Regions from separate parts of the Agrobacterium sp. 22-223-1 genome, predicted to be linked through region 3. Evidence: predicted binding sites of a transcription regulator. Region 3 holds the regulator's gene; each other region holds the start of a gene.

Region 1 (6,995 bases), on a different contig from region 3:
GTTCGATGAGGAAATGCTGGAGCTGGCCGGTCACATCATCGAAAAGCGTGCGGGCACATTTGACCCGGCAGACTATAGCGATCGGTATAATGACGCACTCGCAGAACTCGTGAAAGCCAAGATCGAAGGCCGGGAAATCGCCAGGCCGCCGCCGCGCAAGGAAGACAATATCATTGATCTCAAGGAGGCCCTGCGTCGCAGCGCGGGGGCCGAAGCGGGCGGCAGAAAAAGGGCGACGGCAGCGGGCCGGAAGGCACCGCGGAAAGCGAGCTGATCCATGGGATTGCAGACCTATAACGCCAAGCGCAGTTTCGACAAGACGCCGGAGCCCAAAGGGACGACGGCCGAACAGCAGGGCTCTAGCTTCGTGATACAGAAACACGATGCCCGCCGTCTGCATTATGATTTTCGGCTGGAAATGGACGGTGTGCTGAAAAGCTGGGCGGTGACGCGCGGGCCGAGCCTCGATCCTGAGGACAAGCGGCTTGCCGTGCATGTCGAGGACCATCCGCTCAGCTATGGCGATTTCGAGGGCGTCATCCCGAAAGGACAATATGGCGGCGGCACCGTGATCGTCTGGGATCGCGGCACCTGGCATCCGATCGGCGACGCCCGGAAAGGTTATCGCAAAGGCCATCTGGAATTCGAACTGGACGGCGAAAAGCTCAAAGGCCGATGGCATCTGGTACGCATGCACGGAAAGCCCGGAGAAAGCCGGGAGAACTGGCTGCTTATCAAAGGCGATGACGAGGAGGCGAGGCATAAGGGCGGCGCGGATATTCTCGAAGAACGGCCGGAATCCGTAAAGACCGGGCGCAGTGTCGCGGAAGTTGCAGCCAAACCGAAGGATACATGGAACTCCAAAACGGTATCGAAAAAGACCGTGGCTTCTGCCTCCGGCAGGAAACAGGCGCATGCGCTGCCTAAAGGCGCACGCAAACTGGCCATGCCATCTTTCGTGCCGCCGGCGCTCGCCACGCTCAAGCCGAAACCGCCCAACGGAGATCGCTGGCTGCATGAAATCAAATTCGACGGCTATCGTCTGCAGGCGCGCGTCGATCGGGGCAAGATTCAATTGCTGACCCGCAGCGGGCTGGACTGGACGGAGAAATTCGGCCGGGCCGTGACAGGAGCGCTCAGGGCGCTGCCGGTGGAAACGGTGTTGATCGATGGCGAAATCGTCGTCGAACGCGACAGCGGGGCCTCCGATTTCTCCGCCTTGCAGCAGGATCTGAGCGAAGGGCGCAGCGACCGCTTCGTATTTTATGCCTTCGACCTTCTTTATCTCGATGGCAGCGATCTGCGCGGTGCGGCATTGAGCGAACGAAAGGCGCTGCTCGAAAAGTTGCTGCCAGCGGGTGACCCCCATCTGCGTTACAGCCAGCATTTTGAGGAAAGCGGCGCGCTTGTTCTGGACCATGCCTGTCGGCTCAGCCTCGAGGGTGTCATTTCCAAAGTCAGGAACAGCAAATATGTTTCGGGCCGCAAGGGCGAATGGGTAAAATCCAAATGCTCGATGCGACAGGAATTCGTCATCGGGGGGTATACCGTCTCTTCCACATCCGACCATGCCATCGGATCGCTGGCGCTTGGCGTTTATGAAAATGGCAAGCTGCGCCATGTCGGCCGTGTCGGGACAGGTTATACGGGTGAAGTGGCGGAGATGCTGCTTGGCCGCCTGAAGCCGCTTGAGCGCAAAGAAAGCCCGTTCGGTGAGAAACTCACCGCGCTTGCCCGCCGCGATCTTCATTTCGTCAAGCCGGAACTGGTGGCGGAAGTGGAGTTTCGTGCATGGTCTGGAGATGGCAATCTGCGTCACGCCTCCTTCCGGGGGTTGCACGAAGATAAGCCCGCAGCAGAAATCGAACGCGAGGAGAAGGCCGTGTCCGATACCCAGGCGCCGCAATCGAAGATCAAGTTCACCCATCCGGACCGGCTTTATTGGCCGGAGGACGGCGTGACGAAGGAGGGGCTTGCCGACTATTATGCGCAGGTCTGGCGGCACATGGCGCCCTTTGTCGTTAACAGGCCGCTGGCATTGTTGCGCTGCCCGGAGGGCATAGAGGGGCAGCGATTTTTCCAGAAACACGCCTGGCGCGGCATCAACAAGGCCGTCGAGCAAATCAAGGATCCCAAGGACAAGGGCGGAGAACCGCTGATCCGCATCACCGATTTCGATGGCTTGATGGCGCTCGTGCAATCCGCCGCGCTCGAAATCCACCCATGGGGCGCGACCACCGCCAATTGGGAAAAGCCGGACATGATCACCATGGATATCGACCCCGGCGAGGATGTGGCGTGGGAAGAGGTGATCGAAGCGGCGCTGGAGCTGAAGCGGCGTTTCGAAGAAGCCGGGCTTGCCGCTTTCGTCAAGACCTCCGGCGGCAAGGGCCTGCATGTCGTCGCACCCTTGAAGCCGCAGGCGGGCTGGGCTCCGGTCAAGGCCTTCGCCAAGGCCATGGCGGCGGATATGTCGAAGGCCGAGCCGGAAAAATATCTCTCCGTCGCCACCAAGGCGAAACGGCAAGGCCGCATTTTTATCGACTATCTGCGCAATGGCAGGGGCAATACGGCGGTTGCGGCCTATTCGACACGTGCCCGGCCGGGCGCCGCCATTTCAGCACCGCTCGAATGGTCGGAACTCACTGCCGAGATCGGCCCGGCCCATTTCACCGTCAACAATATCGGCGCGCGTCTTTCCGCGCTGAAAAAAGACCCTTGGGATGGATTTTTTGCCGCTGCCGAGCCGCTTCCGAAAAAGGCCCGCTGAAGGCGTCGAGCCTCAGCTTCTCTTTTCGGAAGCAAGGCTTTTCTTCAGGGCATCCATGATGTTGATGACATTGCCGCCGGTGCGGGCCTTCGTGCCGGTTTTCTTTTTCGAGGAGGAGACCTCGTCGCCCTTGGTCTTAAGCAGGGACTTGATCTTCTTCTGAATGGGGTCCTGCACCAAAGCCGGTTTCCAACCCGTCACCTGTTTGCCGATGCGTTTTTCCATGGCGTCCAGCAGCGGCCGGTCGATTTTCATCTTCGGCTCCAGCGCGTCAATGCTTTCGCGCACCTCTTCGCCATAATGCAGCGTCCACAGGATGATGCCTTTCCCCGACGGTTCGAGGAGCACAGCCCTTTCGCGACGGTAGATTACGAGGCGCGCAATACCGAAAACATCGTTCACCTTCATGGCTTCGCGAATGACGCTGAAGGCTTCGGTGCCGATCTTGTCTTCCGGGCGCAGAAAATGCGGACGGTCGTACCAGATCCAGTCGATCGATCCTTTTGGCACGAAGGTCTTGATATCGATCGTGCGGGTGCTTTCCAGCGCTACCGCATCGATCTCGTCATCCTCCAGAATAATGTAATCGTCCTCGGCGCGGGGAAAACCTTTTACCTGGTTTTTGGCGGCGACCGGTCGGTGGGTGATGCTGTCGACATAACGGCTTTCGACGCGATTGCCGGTTTTGCGATTGAGGATGTGGAAGGTGTATTTGTTGCCTTCCGTCGTCGCGGGTGTCAGCGAGACGGAGGCCGTCACCAGCGACAGCTTGAGATAACCCTTCCAGAAAACCTGCCGTGCCATGTCCGCAATCCGCATTGGTCCCCCGGAACAACAGCCACGGGGTGGCTTTTGTTCCGGGAGGAGCGGCAAATCGGGGCAGGGATGGAGCGTCAGCCGAACAGCGACGTCAGCCCGTAAACCGCGGCGGAGATCAGCGCAGCCGCCGGCATGGTCACGATCCAGGCGATGACGATATTGCCGGCAAGGCCCCAGCGCACCGCCGAGACGCGGCGGGCAGCGCCGACACCGACGATGGCGCCGGTGATCGTGTGGGTGGTGGAGACCGGAATGCCGAGCCATGTTGCACCGAACAGCGTCAGCGCACCGCCGGTTTCGGCGCAGAAACCCTGCATCGGGTTCAGCCGGGTGATCTTCGATCCCATCGTATGGACGATGCGCCAGCCGCCGAACAGCGTGCCGAGCGCCATGGCCGACTGGCAGGAAATCACCACCCAGAAGGGCACGTAGAAGCTCTCGCCCAGATGTCCCTGGCTGAAGAGCAGCACGGCAATGATGCCCATGGTCTTCTGCGCGTCGTTGCCGCCGTGTCCCAGCGAATAAAGCGAGGCGGAGATGAACTGCATCACGCGGAACGTGCGGTCCACGGCAAAGGGCGTCTGCCGCACGAACAGCCAGGAGACGGTGAGCACCAGAAGCAGGGCGAGGAAGAAGCCGATGGCTGGCGACATGAAGATGGCGCCGACGGTCTTCAGCAGGCCCGACCAGACGATGGAATTGAAACCCACCTTCGCAAATCCCGCACCGACGAGCCCGCCGATCAGCGCGTGCGACGAGCTGGAGGGAATGCCGAAAATCCAGGTGACGATGTTCCAGACGATGGCGCCGATCAGCGCCGCGAAGATCACCTGCGGCGATACGATGGCCGGATCGATGATGCCGGTGCCGAGCGTTTCGGCCACATGCAGGCCGAAGAACAGGAAGGCGATGAAATTGAAGAAGGCCGCCCAGGCGACCGCATATTGCGGGCGCAGCACACGGGTGGAGACGATGGTGGCGATGGAATTGGCGGCATCGTGCAGGCCGTTCAGAAAATCGAAGAACAGCGCGATGGCGATAAGGCCGATTAGCAGCGGCAGGGCAAGTGCGACATCCATCAGACGTTCTCGATAACGATGCCGCTGATCTCGTTGGCCACATCCTCGAAGCGGTCGACGACCTTTTCGAGTTCGCCGTAGATCTCGCTGCCGATCATATAGGCCATGGCATTGCCGCTTGCGCCGTGGCGGCGGAAGAGGTCCTTGAGACCCAGATCGTGAAGTTCGTCGGAGCGGCCTTCAACGCGGGTCACCTCTTCGGCGATGGATGACAGGCGCTGCGCATTCGTGCCGACCTTGTTGAGAAGCGGAATGGCTTCCGCGATGAGGCCGGCTGCGCGCACGATCTCATGCCCCATTTCCTTCATGAGCGGATCGAATTCCGTTTGCTCGAAAAGACGGATGGTCTTGACGGTCTTGTGCATCATGTCGATGGCGTCATCCATCGACTGGATGAGATCCTTGATGTCGCCGCGGTCGAAGGGGGTGATGAAGCTGCGCCTGACGGCGAGCAGCACCTCGCGGGTGATGTCGTCCGCCTGGTGTTCAAGGGCGACGATGAGGTCGCAGTTCTTCTCGACGTCGATGCCGCTCAATAGTTGGTCAAGGGCCTCGGCCGCTTTGATGACGGTTTCGGAATGTTTGCTGAACATGTCGAAGAAACGGTCCTCGCGCGGCATCAGCTTGCGAAAAATACTCATCATGCGAATTGGCCCTCAATGGCGCTTTATTAGTTGTGTGGGGTGATTGTCATAAAACTGTCATAAATGCACGCGGGGCATTGATGCAACCCGGAAAATCAGCACTATCAACGGATATGAAACCCACCAAGAAAAGCCGGAAAACCCGCCCGGCTCGTGCACTGACATTGCTCCAGCAGCTTGCTGCGGTTCCGGAAAAGCTCTTCACAGGCGCTTTCCGGCAGCAATATGCCGCGCTCTGCTTCCGTTATACCGGCAATGGCGAGGATGTTGAAATCCTCCTCGTCACGTCTCGTACCAGCGGACGCTGGATCATTCCGCGCGGCTGGCCGATGAAACGCAAGAAGCCGCACGAGGCGGCGGCAATCGAGGCGTGGGAGGAGGCCGGCGTGCGGGGCCGGGTGAAAAAGAATGCGGTTGGCCGCTATACCTATCTCAAGATGCTAGACAATGGCGATGTCGTTCCCTGCATGGTCGATGTGTTCCAGATAGAGGTGACGGAGGCGGAAACCAGTTTCAAGGAACGCGGTGAACGCCTGCTGGAATGGGTGCGCCCGGATGAGGCGGCAAGGCGCGTTCGCGATATCGAACTGAAGTCGCTTCTTGTCGATTTTCGTCCGAAGGGCAAAAAGAAGCGTCAGGGCAGCGAGAGGCCGTAACCGCACCCGTCCGGCATCCGCTCCTGTGCCCAGGACTGTAATGCCGCCGCAATGGGCCCTCTCCAACCTTGCCTGATGATTGTCGTCAGGTGCCGTTGCATGAAACCATGTCGTTCCGCTCTCCGCTTTTTATTGCGTTATCTCCATCCCATCATCGTCCTCGCCGTGCTTCTGGCGGGGCCAGCCGCCATTCTCCTGCTGAGGTGACGGCAGCCCCATAGATGCAAAACCGGCCTTTTCAGGCCGGCTGCTTTTGGGAAGGTTCCGCCTGATGGTTCGAATGCCCCGTTTCATCCGGCGCTTTCGGCAACAGGCGGGCAAAACGCCTGACGATGCTGTCTATATAGGACAGGATGGTCGGCACCACGATCAGGGTCAGCAGCGTGGAACTGATGAGGCCGCCAACCACCGCATGAGCCATCGGCGCACGCTGCGCGCCACCGCCGCCGACGGCGAGACCAAGCGGGATCATGCCGAAGATCATCGCAAGCGTCGTCATGATGATCGGGCGGAAGCGGATGACGCCGGCATTTTCCAGCGCCTCGTTCAGCGAAAGCCCACGCCGCCGCTCGCGATTGGCGAAATCGACCAGCAGGATGCCGTTTTTGGTCACGAGGCCCATCAGCATGATGAAGCCGATCAGCGAGAACATGTTGATCGTGCTGCCGGCCACCATCAGCCCGATGAGGACGCCGACAAGCGAAAGCGGCAGGGACGCCATGATGGCGAGCGGTTGCATGAAACTGCCGAATTGCGAGGCGAGCACGATATAGATGAAGATGACGGCCATGGTAAGCGCCGTGGCCATGTGGCCGATGGTCTCCTGCATGGTTTCGGCGTCACCGCCGAAGCGGATGCGATAGCCGTTCGGCAGGTCAAGACCGGCGGTCAGGCCCTGCAACGTCTCCGTCACCTCGCCAAGCGTGCGGCCGGCGATATTGGCCGAAACCAGTATTTCGCGGCGATTGTCGATACGGCGGATTTCGGCGGGGGCCGGCATGATGCCGATATCGGCGACCTGATCGAG
Region 2 (6,995 bases), 830 kb from region 3:
ACAAGCGCAACGGTGCGGAAGAATTCGCAGCCGGCCATTTGCCCGGCGCGGTATTTTTCGATCAGGACAAAATCGCCGATCATACCACCGGCCTGCCGCATTCCCTGCCCTCGCCGGAATTCTTCGCGGAACAGGCTGGCGCGCTTGGCCTCAGCGACACCGATACGATCGTGGTTTACGATGGTCCCGGTTTCTTTTCCGCGCCGCGCGTGTGGTGGATGCTCCGGGTGATGGGCGTGCGCAAGGCCTATGTGCTGGATGGTGGTCTCGACGGCTGGAAGCGCGAAGGCCGGCCGCTTGAGGCGGGTACGCCGGAAATCGAGCCGGCAACCTTTACGCCTGACTTCAACGAGAAGCGCGTAACCTCGCTTGGCGCCATGCGCGGCATCGTCGACAGCGGTGAAAAGCAGATTGCCGACGCCCGTGGCGCCGGACGCTTTACCGGCGACGAGGCCGAACCGCGTGCCGGCATGCGTTCCGGCCACATGCCCGGCGCGCGCAGTCTGCCCGCGACAGCCTTTTCCGAAAACGGCCACTTCAAGGACCTCACCGCCATCCGCAAGATGGTGACCGATGCCGGTATCGATCTTTCGAAGCCCGTCGTCACCAGTTGCGGTTCGGGCGTCACCGCCGCCGTCATTACGCTGGCGCTGGAATCGCTCGGTCACAAGGATAATTCGCTTTACGACGGCTCATGGTCGGAATGGGGCGGATTGCAGGATACGCCGGTGGTTACCGGTCCGGCGGATGCAATCCCCACATTGTCGCACGGACCGCTGAAGGCGCATGTGACGCAGCTGGAAATGACGGCGCCGCCGAAGGTCAGCCTGCCGATCCCCGTGAACATCCAGACGGCGCTGATGCGGGTCAACAATATTCCCCTGCATTTCTACCGCTATCTTTACTGGCGGGTGGGGAAACGCTGGCACTGGCAGAAGCGCATGCGCATGAGCGATGCGGAGCTTTCCGCCATTCTGCGCGATCCGAAAAACAGCGTTACGGTTCTCTATATGAACGGTGCGCCCGCCGGTTTCTTCGAACTGAACAAGGCGAGCGACGAGGTGACCGAGCTTTCCTATTTCGGGCTGCTCGAAGAGGCGATCGGCGCAGGCGTCGGCAAATGGTTCCTGTTGCAGGCGCTTTACGCCGCCTGGCAGGACAATCCGCAACGGGTGACGGTGACCACCAACACGCTCGACCATCCGCGCGCGCTGCAGCTTTACCAGATGATGGGCTTTTCGCCCGTCGGCACCTATGAGGCCTGGGTAGAGCCGCTTGCCGATACAGAGCTTCTGGAGATATCGCTGCGCAACTGAGTAGCGCCATTGAGAGCAACGCGTGCCATTCTCCGATAAGGAGTGTCTGGTCCCCACCCCCTCATTCCTGTGCTCGTCACAGGAATCCAGTCAGCCCAAATCCTTGGGCTGAAAAGGACTCTCTCGCCGCGCAGACGCGCGTCGGCTAGATTCCTGTGACAAGCCATTGGTGCAGCTCTTCGCCGTTTACACCCAGCGGGTTCTGCAGGCTCTGGTCTGGCCCCGCGCCGTATCCGTCAAGCGAGATGGCGAAATTGCGAACGACAACCTTCGGCATGGCACTCTCCTCCCATATCGGGAAGCCAGATTGCCAGCGTCCGGCAATCCGGCCTCAGATTTCCCGTTCCAGATTAGCGGCGGCGGTCGGGATTTGCCCGCCGGCAGCGCCCTTGTCTTCCGTGACGGTGTTCAGCAGGTGATCGGCAATCAGTTCCGCCTGGAACTTGCCGAGTTCATAGCAATAGGTGATCTCGCGCTTTTCCGCCGACCAGTAGACATCGGGACGGCCGCAGGACTTGGCCGTCAACTTGACGTCCCCCTTCAGGCCATAGCTGCTGAAACTGCGGCTGATGAGATCGAGAACCTTCGATTCCTTGATCATGATGGCGTAGGGCTCAAGGTCCGGGTCGCGCGGCGGCACGTAGCTGACGGAAAATCTGGAAGGCGTCTGGCTGCGGTGGGGCGCGAGAAAACTCTCCCAGGCCGAAGCAACGCCCGGATAGGCGGCGGCGCATTTGTCGAATTCGGCATTGTTGAGCCCCATCATGGCGGCCAGATCGCCATAACCGTCCTTGTCACGGCCGACCATCAGGCAGGCCATGTTGCGATCGCGGCTCCTGTCGGGCACCAGCGCAGAGAAGACCGGGGCTTCGTGCTCAGGCAAGGTCTCCGCCTCACGCGCCAGATACCAGCTGTCCGTGGCATTGACGAGCGCGGTGTCGAGCCATTCCTCGTTGGCCTGGAGGATGAGCGTGCCAGCCAGTTGATCGGCCGGCGCCTGCACACTTGCCGTGTCCGCCGTTCCGAAATCCGAAATCAGCATGCGCGCGCCCTCGTGATATAGCGAGAAGATCGCATTGCCGATGACGAAATTGACCGCCTGCTGAAGCTGTTCGTCGGACAGGCCATCGAGACCGGAGACGACCTGCGCCTCGGCCTCAAGCGGAGCCGTCAACGAAACGAAAGCCAGCGGAACGGCGGCCAGAAAACGACGTAACATAAAATCAGACCTTCCGGGAACGAGGAGCGTCACTGATTCCCGAAGCTAACGAGTCACGCAATGGGCTGGTTGCATCGCCTGTCAAGAATCGGGTGGATAGTGATCCGTTTCGGGACCATAGCTGCAAAGAAGCAACGCCGATCCCAACCAAGGAGGTCTCCGCCATGACCGATCTCGTTTTCACTGCAATGCCGGCTAAGGAAGCCGAAGCCTACCGGGCGGGAGCCGCCGACGCCTATGGCAATCCGCCGGAGAAAGCCGTTTCTCCCGGCGGCATGCCCTGCCGCCACTGCCTTTCCCAGATCGGGGAAGGCGAAGGGATGCTGATCCTCGCCTACCGGCCCTTTCCCTCGTTGCAGCCCTATGCGGAAACGGGCCCGGTGTTTCTGCATGCCGACGCCTGTGAGCGCTATCCGCAGACGCAGGCCATTCCGCCGATGCTGGACAGCCCCGATTATATCGTGCGCGGTTATGGAGCCGATGACCGCATCGTCTACGGCACCGGCGCGGTGACGGCGACAGGCGAGATCGTTTCTCGCGCGCGACACCTTCTTGAGCGCGCGGATGTCGCTTATGTGCATGTGCGCTCCGCCCGCAATAATTGCTATCAGTGCCGTATCGACACAGCATAATCGGCAATTACATGCAATTTTAAGAGAAGAACTAAACGGCTCTCAAGCTTTCCGCGCCATGATGCAGGTATCGGAAACAATTGATTTGAGCAGCAAAATGACAAACAACCTCAATATGGCGACACGGACCGCGCCCCGCAGCAAGACCAGGATTTTTGCGACCGTGCATTATTTCAGCCAGTCGACCAGAGGGCGTGTGGTCGATCTTTCCGCCACCGGAATGGCGCTCGAGCTGGACGGACCTTTCGCCGCCGCCAAGGGCAGCCGGGTCAAGGTGCAGAGTGAGGATCTGGGCTTCATCGAGGGCGTCGTGCAATGGCAGCACATGAACCGCCTCGGCCTGCAGCTCAAGCTTTCCACCAACACGCTGGCGCAGCTCTCCTCCTATTTCCGCTTCTTCCACGAAGAGGTGAAGCCGACCCTCGCCCGCTGATCCAGGGCACAGCAATGCGCAGAGCAAACGATGCGCATTCTCCGGTGCGGCGACACCTGCGCCGCACTCCCGTGATAAAAAATTTATCAAACGGTTGAAAACCGGCCCATCTGTCACGGGCCTGTCATTTTGGTGATGGACTCCTCTGCGATTGCTTCTACCCTGTCATTTTTCAAGACAGAGCAAGCTTCATCCGAAGGAGTTCCCATGTCGTCGCTTCTCGCTCTCCATCCCATTACCCGGCGTTCGCTTCTGGGCGGCATTGCAGCCTCCTCGGCGCTGGTGATGCTGCACCCTTTTGCTGCGCGTGCGGCGGCCAACCAGGCGCATCTGCGCATCATGGAAACGACCGATATCCATGTTCACGTCTTTCCCTATGATTATTACGCCGACAAGCCGAACGACACGATGGGACTGGCGCGCACCGCCTCGATCATAGACACCATCCGCGCCGAAGCCGGAAACTCAATGCTGGTGGACAATGGCGACTTCCTGCAGGGCAACCCGCTCGGCGACTATATCGCCTATGAGCGCGGCATGAAGGCCGGCGACAAGCACCCCGTGATCAACGCCATGAACGTGCTGGGTTACGATTGCGGCACGCTCGGCAACCACGAATTCAATTACGGTCTCGACTATATGTCGAACACGTTGGCGGGTGCGGGTTTCCCTTACGTCTGCGCCAATCTCACCAAGGGTCAGCTTGCTTCCGATCCGAAGAACGACGAACTGTTCTTCAAGCCCTATGTCATTCTGGAAAAGCAGATCCGCGACGGCGGCGGCGTGACGAGCCCGGTCAAGGTCGGCATCATCGGCTTCGTGCCGCCGCAGATCATGATGTGGGATTCCAAGAACCTCGAGGGCAAGGCGCAGACGCGCGATATTGTCGAGGCGGCGAAAGCCTGGGTTCCGGTCATGAAGGAGGAAGGGGCGGATATCGTCATCGCCCTTTCCCATTCCGGTATCGACGGCAAGGGCCAGACCGAGCGCATGGAAAACGCCTCGCTTTATCTGGCGGGTGTCGAAGGCATCGACGCGATATTCACCGGCCACCAGCATCTGGTCTTCCCCGGTCCGAAGACCTGGGACGGCATCGAGGGTGCAGATGCCGTCAAGGGCACGCTGATGGGCAAGCCGGCGGTAATGGCCGGTTTCTGGGGCTCGCATATGGGCCTCATCGACCTGCTGCTCGAAAAGGACGGCAAGAGCTGGAAGATCGTCGACTTCACCTCCGAAGCCCGGCCGATCTACCACCGCGACGAAAACCGCAAGGTCGTCGCCGATTTCACCGACAAGGCGGAAGTCCTCGCCGCCGCCAAGACCGATCACGAGGCTGCCCTTGCCTATGTGCGCCGTCCCGTCGGCAAGACCTCCGCACCGCTCTATTCCTATTTCGCGCTGGTGGCCGACGACCCTTCCGTGCAGATCGTCTCCAATGCCCAGACCTGGTACATCAAGGACATGCTGAAGGAAGGGCAATATAAGGATCTGCCCGTGCTTTCGGCAGCAGCCCCCTTCAAGTCCGGCGGCCGCGGCGGTGCGGATTATTATACCGATGTCCCCGCCGGTGACATCGCCATCAAGAATGTCGCCGATCTTTACCTCTACCCCAACACGGTGCAGGCGGTGCTGATCAACGGCGCGCAGGTGAAGAACTGGCTGGAAATGTCGGCGGGCATGTTCAATACGGTCGAGGCCGGCGCAAAGGATGCGCCGCTGCTGAATGCGGACTTCCCGTCCTATAATTTCGATGTCATCGACGGTGTCACCTATCAGATCGACATTTCCAAACCGGCGAAATTCGACAAGGACGGCAAGGCCGTCAACCCGGACAGCAACCGCATCGTCAACCTGCAATTTGAAGGCAAGCCGATCGATCCCGAACAGAAATTCGTGGTGGCGACCAATAATTACCGGGCCAGCGGTGGCGGCAAATTCCCCGATATCGCAGGCGACAAGGTGATCTTCGTCGCCCCCGATACCAACCGCGACGTGATCGTGCGCTATATCATCGATCAGGGCACCATCAACCCGTCTGCGGATGCCAACTGGTCCTTCGCGCCGGTGGCCAATACCACGGCGATCTTCGAGACCGGCCCCAAGGGCCGCCACTACGCGGCCGATATCAAGGGCGCAAAGATCGAGGATGCCGGCGACGGCGCGGAAGGTTTCGCGAAGTTCCGTCTGGTTCTTTAACGATAGAGGCCCTCCCGCCGACTTGTCGTCGGGAGGGCATTTCCCTATTCGCGCCCACCGAGCGCTCGCAGCAGAAGCGGCAGTTCCAATGGCGGTTTCTGCTCGATGCGCCGATAATCGCTGCCGTCACGGTTACGGCGGATGAGCTTGAGGCCGACCATATCGCGCCTCAGCATGGCCGCATCCCCGAACAGGTGCAGACTATCCAGAAAGCTGCTGAATTCGCGCTCGGAAAAGCTCCGCCCGGCGGGAATTTTTGCCCATAGATACCAGAGGCACAGTTCCTGCTGGGAGCGGCGGGCCGGCCATTGCATCAGCCGGCCTGCGGCGTCGAAGACACGAACGGTCTTCAGCACCCTGCCCTCATTAGCTGCCGGCAGCATCTCAGGCCGGGATGGTCCGCTGTCATCGGATGGCTCGCGCGAGGCTCGCAAGTGCTGGAAATTTCGGAACCCGGCAGCCCGGCTCAGAAGATTGAGCATCTCCACATGGCTTGGCTTTCGGTCCAGCCTGCCGATCTGTTCGCGGACGGATTTGGCGAAAGTCGAGAGGTCGGCGATATCAATGGAAAGGATCGAACGTGGCATGACTTACCCTCAAGTGCCATTCCGAAAAGGTGTCGCTGATCGCCGGCTTCCGACATGGCACGGGATAAGTGCTGTCAAACTTTAAAAATGCAGGTTTAGCTTCCCTTGCGGGACGGCGATGCCTCGGTGAACTGCTGACCGTGATTTAGGTATAGGCAGGCGACCCGCCCACGTCAATTGGCCTTGCTGGCATAGCGCCGAGGTTGCCGCACGTTTCTTCTCCCCGCCGGGGAGAAGGTGGCCACGCTCGGTCCAGATATAATTTGACAATGTCACTCAGCGGCGACAGAAATGCTCCTCTGCTTGTGCGCCGCAAGCATCCCGTTGAAATCCTTGTGGTTCGGGCAGGCAGAGAGGCGTTGCTGAAATGCTTCGGCAAGCCATTGGCCGGCAGGGCCAGCAGGTGAATCGACCCGCCGCAGCGCAAAGAGCGGATATTCGCCCTGTTCATAGGCTTCGAGTTCAAGCGCCTTGAGGCTGCCATTGGTGATGTCGTTCCGCACGATCGATGCGGGCAGGCCGCCCCAACCCAGACCGCCCTTGATGAGCTGGTATTTTGTGGCGATATCGCTGACCCGCCATGTCTTGTAGGAAAGCACATTGAAATCGCGG
Region 3 (6,995 bases):
GCACCGGTCTTTCCGGCGGTCAGCAGCAGCGTCTGTGCATCGCACGCGCAGTTGCCGTCAGCCCGGAAGTGATCCTGATGGACGAGCCCTGCTCGGCTCTCGACCCGATTGCGACCGCAAAGGTCGAAGAATTGATCCACGAGCTGCGCACCAATTACACCATCGTCATCGTCACGCACTCCATGCAGCAGGCGGCGCGTGTTTCCCAACGCACGGCCATGTTCCATCTTGGTCATCTTGTCGAGGAAAACGAAACCGACAAGATGTTCACCAATCCGGACGACCAGCGCACGCAGGATTACATCATGGGCCGCTTCGGCTGATCCCGGCCGGCGCTTTATCGAAACCGAACAAGACTGGTGCTTCTGCCGTGCCCGCTTCCGGGTACGCGCATGCAGGCCAAGCCGGAGGACTAGACCATGACACAGACAACGACCCATTCGCACATCGTTTCCGTTTATGACGATGAATTGAAGTTTCTGACGCGCCGCATCGCCGAAATGGGCGGTCTTGCGGAGCAGATGTGCGCCGACGCCGTGCGTGCGCTCGTCAATTCCGATGCCGCGCTCGCCCAGAAGGTCATTTCCGACGATGCGATCCTCGACCACGCCGAGCGCGAGATCGGCGACAAGGCCATCGTCACCATCGCCAAACGCCAGCCGATGGCGGCAGACCTTCGCGAGATCATCGGCACCCTGCGTATTGCAGCTGACCTTGAGCGCGTCGGCGACCTTGGCAAGAACACCGCCAAGCGCGTCATCGCGGTTGCCGGCACCGGCGTGCCGCGCAAGCTCGCCCGTGGCATCGAGCACCTGTCGGAACTGGCGCTGGTACAGCTCAAGGAAGTGCTGGACGTCTATTCCACGCGTTCCGCCGAGAAGGCCAATGCCATTCGCGAGCGCGACGAGGAAATCGACGCCATGTACACGTCGCTCTTCCGTGAGCTTTTGACCTACATGATGGAAGATCCGCGCAACATCACCACCTGCACGCATCTTCTGTTCTGCGCCAAGAACATCGAGCGTATCGGCGACCACGCCACCAATATTGCCGAGACGATCTATTACATGACCACCGGCAGCCAGCCGGAAGGCGAGCGTCCGAAGGACGACAGTTCCAACACCCTCGGTTCGGTGACCGAGTAACAGACAGGCAGCGGCTTGCGGAGTTAGTATATGGTGCCCAAGATTGCAGTTGTGGAAGACGAGGAAGCGCTGAGCGTCCTGCTTCGTTACAATCTCGAGGCTGAGGGATATGATGTCGACACGATACCCCGTGGAGACGAGGCAGAAATCAGGCTGCAGGAACGTATTCCGGACCTTCTGATCCTGGATTGGATGCTTCCCGGCGTTTCCGGTATCGAACTGTGCCGTCGGCTCAGGATGCGGCCGGAAACCGAGCGCCTGCCCATCATCATGCTGACGGCGCGCGGCGAGGAAAGCGAGCGGGTTCGCGGTCTTGCCACCGGCGCCGACGATTATGTCGTCAAGCCGTTCTCGACACCGGAACTCATGGCCCGCGTCAAGGCGATGCTGCGCCGCGCCCGCCCCGAGGTTTTGTCTTCGGTGCTGAAATGCGGCGATATCGAACTGGATCGCGAGACCCATCGCGTTCACCGCAAGAGCCGCGAAGTGCGCCTCGGCCCGACGGAGTTCCGCCTGCTGGAATTCCTGATGACCTCTCCCGGCCGGGTGTTTTCCCGCTCGCAATTGCTGGATGGCGTCTGGGGTCACGATATCTATGTGGATGAGCGCACCGTCGACGTGCATGTCGGACGCCTGCGCAAGGCGCTCAATTTTTCGCATATGCAGGATGTCATCCGCACCGTGCGCGGCGCCGGATATTCAATGGAAGCCTGAGAAAACCGAAACCGATGGTTTCACTTGGGATAAACTCCCAAAAAATCAGAAGGCCCGATACCGGAATGGTGTCGGGCCTTTCGATTTTGAACCTTCCGCAAACGCGTATCCTTGTTCTTTTGAAGGTGACAGACGGTCTGCTGAAAGCCGGATTGCGCGGTGAAACCCTGACAGGAGAAAGGGCGCGGCACGTCGCCGACAAATTCAGAGCACTTGCCGCAAGGGCGCATCGCGGTTTTACATCCGGAGAATGCGCGAGAACAGGGATTGGGAGCGCCTCTTAGACAGCGTGCGCTCTATTCCGGAACCACCTTGAGTTTTGCCATAAAAAAACGGGCCCGAAGGCCCGTAGTTTTTGAGTGTCGAATGCGTGCCGCAACACTCAAGCCTTGCGACGCTCGCTTACCGGCTGGTAGGCGAGCTTTGCATGGAACTTGCAATAGGGCGAAGATTCCAGTGCTTCACAACCGCAGAAATGGAAATCATCCTTCAGCGGATCGCCGACCGGCCACTTGCAGGTGCGCTCCGTCAGTTCCGTCAGCGTCAGGCGGCGGGAAATCGGTGTAACGACATTTTTGGAGGGAACGTAATCGAGAACTTCGGCGGTCTCGATATCGATCTCCTCGTGCAGCGCGGTTGCCGCGCTCGAGCGGTTCAAGGCGCGTGCAGGTGCTGCGCTGACGCGGGTCGCGAAATTCGTCGCGCGCGGGGCAGGGGCGGCGGTGCGCTTGGGCGCGGAACGCGCCGACGTGACCGGGCCGCCGGCCTTCACGCGTCCCGGCAGGTTGAGGCGATGGACCTTGCCGATGACGGCATTGCGGCTGACACCGCCCAGCTGTGCTGCTATCTGGCTGGCGCTAAGCCCCTCGGACCACAATTTCTTGAGTTTTTCGACCCGTTCGTCTGTCCAGTTCATGCCGCTTCTCCGCTTGTCGCGTATAATGTCGGCAGAATCCTTCTCCGCCTCGCGGGCGTGCCGCGAGCGTGGTTTCTGCCTGATTTTTGGTGACTAGTTCCGCCGCAATGCAGTCTAGTAATTAGCGATTAACCTAGTGCCACGCAGACTCCGTGGCAAGAGTCGCGGGAATCATCTCGAATCGATTTTCCGGTTTTCCCCAACTTGCTGGCGAGTTGAGTCTGAAAGGCAACACCTTGGGCCTCGTCCGTCGCTACCTACTAGGGCTTGAGAAGCCCGGGAAACGCGGACTTTTGTTGACATCGGCAGGCGAAGTGACAATAGTGCCCCTGCCGCCGCGAGGCGGCATTTTTGATTTTCAGGCAAGGGATAACCCCGGAAGCCTATTGACAACCGTCTGACAGCGCATCCGCGCAAGGAGTGATACAGCCATGGCCGAAGCCGCCGCGCCATTGTTCGATACGTTTGCAAGAGCCCCCCTGCGCTTCGAGCGAGGCGAGGGCGTCTGGCTGTTCACGGAAAGCGGCGAACGATATCTGGATTTTGCAGCCGGCGTCGCGGTCAACTCGCTGGGCCACGCCCATCCGCACCTCGTGGAGGCGATCAAGACCCAGGCCGAGAAGGTCTGGCACGTCTCGAACCTTTATGAAGTGCCGGGCCAGGAAAAGCTCGCAAAGCGCCTGACGGAAGCGACATTCGCAGACAAGGTCTTCTTCACCAATTCCGGCGCGGAAGCGCTTGAATGCGCGATCAAGACCGCGCGCCGTTATCATTATTCCAAGGGGCATCCGGAAAAATTCCGTATCATCACCTTTGAAGGCGCCTTCCATGGCCGCACGCTGGCGACGATTGCTGCCGGCGGCCAGCAGAAATATCTCGAAGGTTTCGGTCCCAAGGTCGAAGGTTTCGACCAGGTGCCCTTCGGTGACGTCGATGCGCTGAAAGCCGCCATCACGGCCGAGACGGCCGCGCTTCTGATCGAGCCCATTCAGGGTGAGGGCGGCATTCGCGCACCAGCCAAGGAATTCCTGCAGCTGCTGCGGTCGCTCTGCGACGAGCATGGCATGTTGCTGATTTTCGACGAGGTCCAGACCGGCGTTGGCCGTACGGGCAAACTCTTTGCCTATGAGCAGACGGGCGTTGCACCGGATATCATGGCGGTTGCCAAGGGTATCGGCGGCGGTTTCCCGCTCGGCGCCTGCCTTGCGACGGCGGATGCCGCTTCCGGCATGACGGCGGGCGTGCACGGCACCACCTATGGCGGCAACCCGCTGGCCATGGCTGTCGGCAATGCCGTGCTCGATGTCGTCCTCTCCGAGGGCTTTCTGGAAAAGGTCCGTGATGTCGCGCTGGTCTTCCGCCAGGGCCTTGCTTCGCTGAAGGATCGTTATCCTGACGTTATCGAGGAAATCCGTGGCGAAGGCCTGCTTCTCGGCATCAAGGCCAAGGTTCCATCGGGCGAGCTGTTGCAGGCCATGCGCGCCGAGCATCTGCTGGGTGTGCCGGCGGGCGACAACGTCATCCGTCTTCTGCCGCCGCTCGTCACCACGGCGGAAGAGGCCCGCGAGGGTCTGTCACGCGTGGAAGCGGCCGCCGCTTCCCTGACAGCGAAACAGGCAAAAATCGCCTGAGGAAACAATAAAGGGCGGGCCTCTTCCCCGAGGCTCGCGAGCATGGGACAGTTTGAAATGGCTTCACCTAAACATTTTCTCGACCTGTCGGCCGTCAGCTCGCAGGACCTGCGGGCAATTCTCGACGATGCCCGCGCACGCAAGGCCGCCACCAAGGCCGGAACGGCGGAAAAGCCGCTTGCCGGCAAGATGCTGGCAATGATCTTCGAAAAGCCTTCCACCCGCACCCGCGTCTCCTTCGATGTCGGCATGCGCCAGCTCGGTGGCGAGACGCTTTTCCTCTCCGGTACGGAAATGCAGCTCGGCCGCGCCGAAACGATCGGCGACACGGCCAAGGTGCTGTCGCGTTATGTCGACGCCATCATGATCCGCACGACGGATCATTCGCGCCTGCTGGAGCTTGCCGAACACGCGACCGTGCCGGTCATCAACGCCCTGACGGATGACACGCATCCCTGCCAGATCATGGCGGATATCATGACCTTCGAGGAACATCGCGGCCCGGTCAAAGGCAAGACCATTGCCTGGACGGGTGACGGCAATAACGTCCTGCATTCCTTCGTGGAGGGTTCGGCGCGCTTCGGCTACCGCATGACGATGGCCGTGCCGATGGGCTCTGAACCGCATGACAAGTTCCTGAACTGGGCGCGCAACAATGGCGGCGAGATCATGCTGTGCCACGACGCCGACAAGGCCGTTGCGGGTGCGGACTGCGTCGTCACCGATACCTGGGTGTCCATGAACCAGGAACACAAGGCGCGCGGCCACAACATATTCCAGCCCTATCAGGTGAATGAAGCCCTGATGGCCAAGGCGGAAAAAGACGCGCTGTTCATGCATTGCCTGCCGGCCCATCGCGGTGAGGAAGTGACGGATGCCGTGATCGACGGCCCGCAATCCGTCGTCTTCGACGAGGCGGAAAACCGCCTCCACGCGCAGAAGTCCATCATCGCCTGGTGCATGGGCGTCATCTGATGAGCAATCGCCCGGCCTGACACGCGTCACGCCGGGTGCTTGAACTTGACCGCATAGATTACCATCTGTGGGACTTCGAAGAGGCTCGTCGGTTTTGCTGGCGGGCCATCATCACGATTTGCACGTTTTTCCCCGGAAGCGGTTTCTCTTCCCGGGTCTCTGTGCGACAAGCGAAAAAAGCACATTTTAAAAGCCGGACTTTTGGACGGTAGCGGCGCCACGGCTGCGCCAGGGAGTATGACATGGCAGATGTAACGGTTGAACTGGACGATCTCGATTTTGCTGGCGACGACAAGGTTGTGCCCTTTCAGGTCGAAGGTCTGGATGTGCGCGGCCGCGCCGTGCAGGTGGGTCCGCTGCTGAATGCCATTCTCGAACGGCACGACTATCCCCCGGCGGTCGCCCGCCTGCTGGCGGAAGCGACCGTTCTGACGGCGCTGATCGGCACGTCGCTCAAGTTTTCCGGCAAGCTGACTGTCCAGACCAAGGGTGACGGCCCGGTCGACCTGCTGGTTGCGGATTTCACCGCGCCGGAAAGCATGCGCGCTTATGCCCGTTTCGATGAGGAGCGGCTGGCGGAGGCAATTGCGGCCGGGGCGACGTCGCCGGAGCAATTGCTCGGCAACGGCATTCTGGCCTTCACGATCGATCAGGGGGCGGGCATGCAGCCTTATCAGGGTATCGTGCCGCTCGATGGCTCGTCGCTGGAAGACATTGCCGGGGTCTATTTCCGTCAGTCGGAACAGCTTCCCACCCGCGTGCGGCTGGGCGTTGCCGAATTCTTCGACCGTGATGGCGAAGGCAAGCCGCGTCATGGCTGGCGTGCGGGCGGCGTTATCGCGCAGTTCCTGCCGCAGGCGCCTGAGCGGCTGCGCATGCGCGACCTGCATGGCGGCGATGGCGACGAAGGCGGTCACGAGGTGCTGGAAGACGATGCCTGGACCGAGGCGGTGACGCTGCTGAACACGGTGGATACCGACGAGCTGACCGATCCGCAGGTGCCGGTGGAACGCCTTCTCTTCCGGCTTTTCCATGAGAGCGGTGTGCGCATCTATGATCCGCAGGCGGTTTTCGACCGTTGCAGCTGCTCGCGGGACAAGATCAAGGGCGTGCTGTCCGGCTTCACCGCCGAGGAGATCGAGGCAAGCGAGGAAGACGGCGCCATTGCCGTGACCTGCGAGTTCTGCTCCACCACCTATCGCTACGATGTCAGCGAATTTGAGAATGCCTGAATGAAAGCCGCGTCCTGAAGGGCGCGGCTTTTTCATTGCCGGGTGAATGTCAGTTCAGGACCCGCATCAGGCCGGGTGAATCCAGCGAAAAGGCGGGTATGGTGACGTTGAACACCTCGCCATTTTCCGTTTCCATTTCATAATGGCCGAACATCAGGCCGGAAGGTGTATCCAGCGGGCAGCCGGAAGAATATTCGTAGCTGTCGCCCGGTTTCAGATGCGGTTTCTCACCCACAACGCCCGGCCCATAGACCTCATCCACCTGTCCGTTCTGATCGGTGATATGCCAATAGCGATTGACGAGGGTAACCGGAATATCGGAATTGTTCGCGATCACGACTTTGTAGCCCCAGACGTAACGATCGTCATCCGGGTCGGATTG

The links. Region 3 encodes PhoB, which activates phosphate uptake and scavenging genes when phosphate is short. Its sites were predicted from a motif close to TGTCATNNANCTGTCAT; they were not measured.
Region 1: ACQZ60_RS16425 (DUF47 domain-containing protein) is a predicted target of PhoB. The motif match lies at 5,357-5,373, and genes of this name have one in related genera.
Region 2: ACQZ60_RS05890 (bifunctional 2',3'-cyclic-nucleotide 2'-phosphodiesterase/3'-nucleotidase) is a predicted target of PhoB. The motif match lies at 3,712-3,728, and genes of this name have one in related genera.

The regions. Positions count from the first base shown of each region.
Region 1 covers NZ_JBNWCN010000003.1:220,895-227,889, forward strand. The annotation lists gene ku (non-homologous end joining protein Ku) at 1-274, shown strand, start outside; gene ligD (DNA ligase D) at 278-2,770, shown strand; gene ku (non-homologous end joining protein Ku) at 2,783-3,574, opposite strand; gene ACQZ60_RS16420 (inorganic phosphate transporter) at 3,664-4,668, opposite strand; gene ACQZ60_RS16425 (DUF47 domain-containing protein) at 4,668-5,312, opposite strand; gene ACQZ60_RS16430 (NUDIX hydrolase) at 5,426-5,968, shown strand; gene ACQZ60_RS16435 (efflux RND transporter permease subunit) at 6,207-6,995, opposite strand, start outside.
Region 2 covers NZ_JBNWCN010000001.1:1,191,486-1,198,480, reverse strand. The annotation lists gene sseA (3-mercaptopyruvate sulfurtransferase) at 1-1,316, shown strand, start outside; partial or broken gene ACQZ60_RS05910 (DNA-binding protein) at 1,480-1,593, opposite strand; gene ACQZ60_RS05905 (DUF4344 domain-containing metallopeptidase) at 1,648-2,535, opposite strand; gene ACQZ60_RS05900 (DUF1203 domain-containing protein) at 2,700-3,167, shown strand; gene ACQZ60_RS05895 (PilZ domain-containing protein) at 3,265-3,600, shown strand; gene ACQZ60_RS05890 (bifunctional 2',3'-cyclic-nucleotide 2'-phosphodiesterase/3'-nucleotidase) at 3,808-5,796, shown strand; gene ACQZ60_RS05885 (DUF2087 domain-containing protein) at 5,841-6,383, opposite strand; gene ACQZ60_RS05880 (LysR family transcriptional regulator) at 6,656-6,995, opposite strand, start outside.
Region 3 covers NZ_JBNWCN010000001.1:364,379-371,373, forward strand. The annotation lists gene pstB (phosphate ABC transporter ATP-binding protein PstB) at 1-323, shown strand, start outside; gene phoU (phosphate signaling complex protein PhoU) at 420-1,145, shown strand; gene phoB (phosphate regulon transcriptional regulator PhoB) at 1,176-1,859, shown strand; gene ACQZ60_RS01815 (GcrA family cell cycle regulator) at 2,242-2,775, opposite strand; gene ACQZ60_RS01820 (aspartate aminotransferase family protein) at 3,207-4,406, shown strand; gene argF (ornithine carbamoyltransferase) at 4,464-5,381, shown strand; gene ACQZ60_RS01830 (Hsp33 family molecular chaperone) at 5,624-6,613, shown strand; gene apaG (Co2+/Mg2+ efflux protein ApaG) at 6,663-6,995, opposite strand, start outside.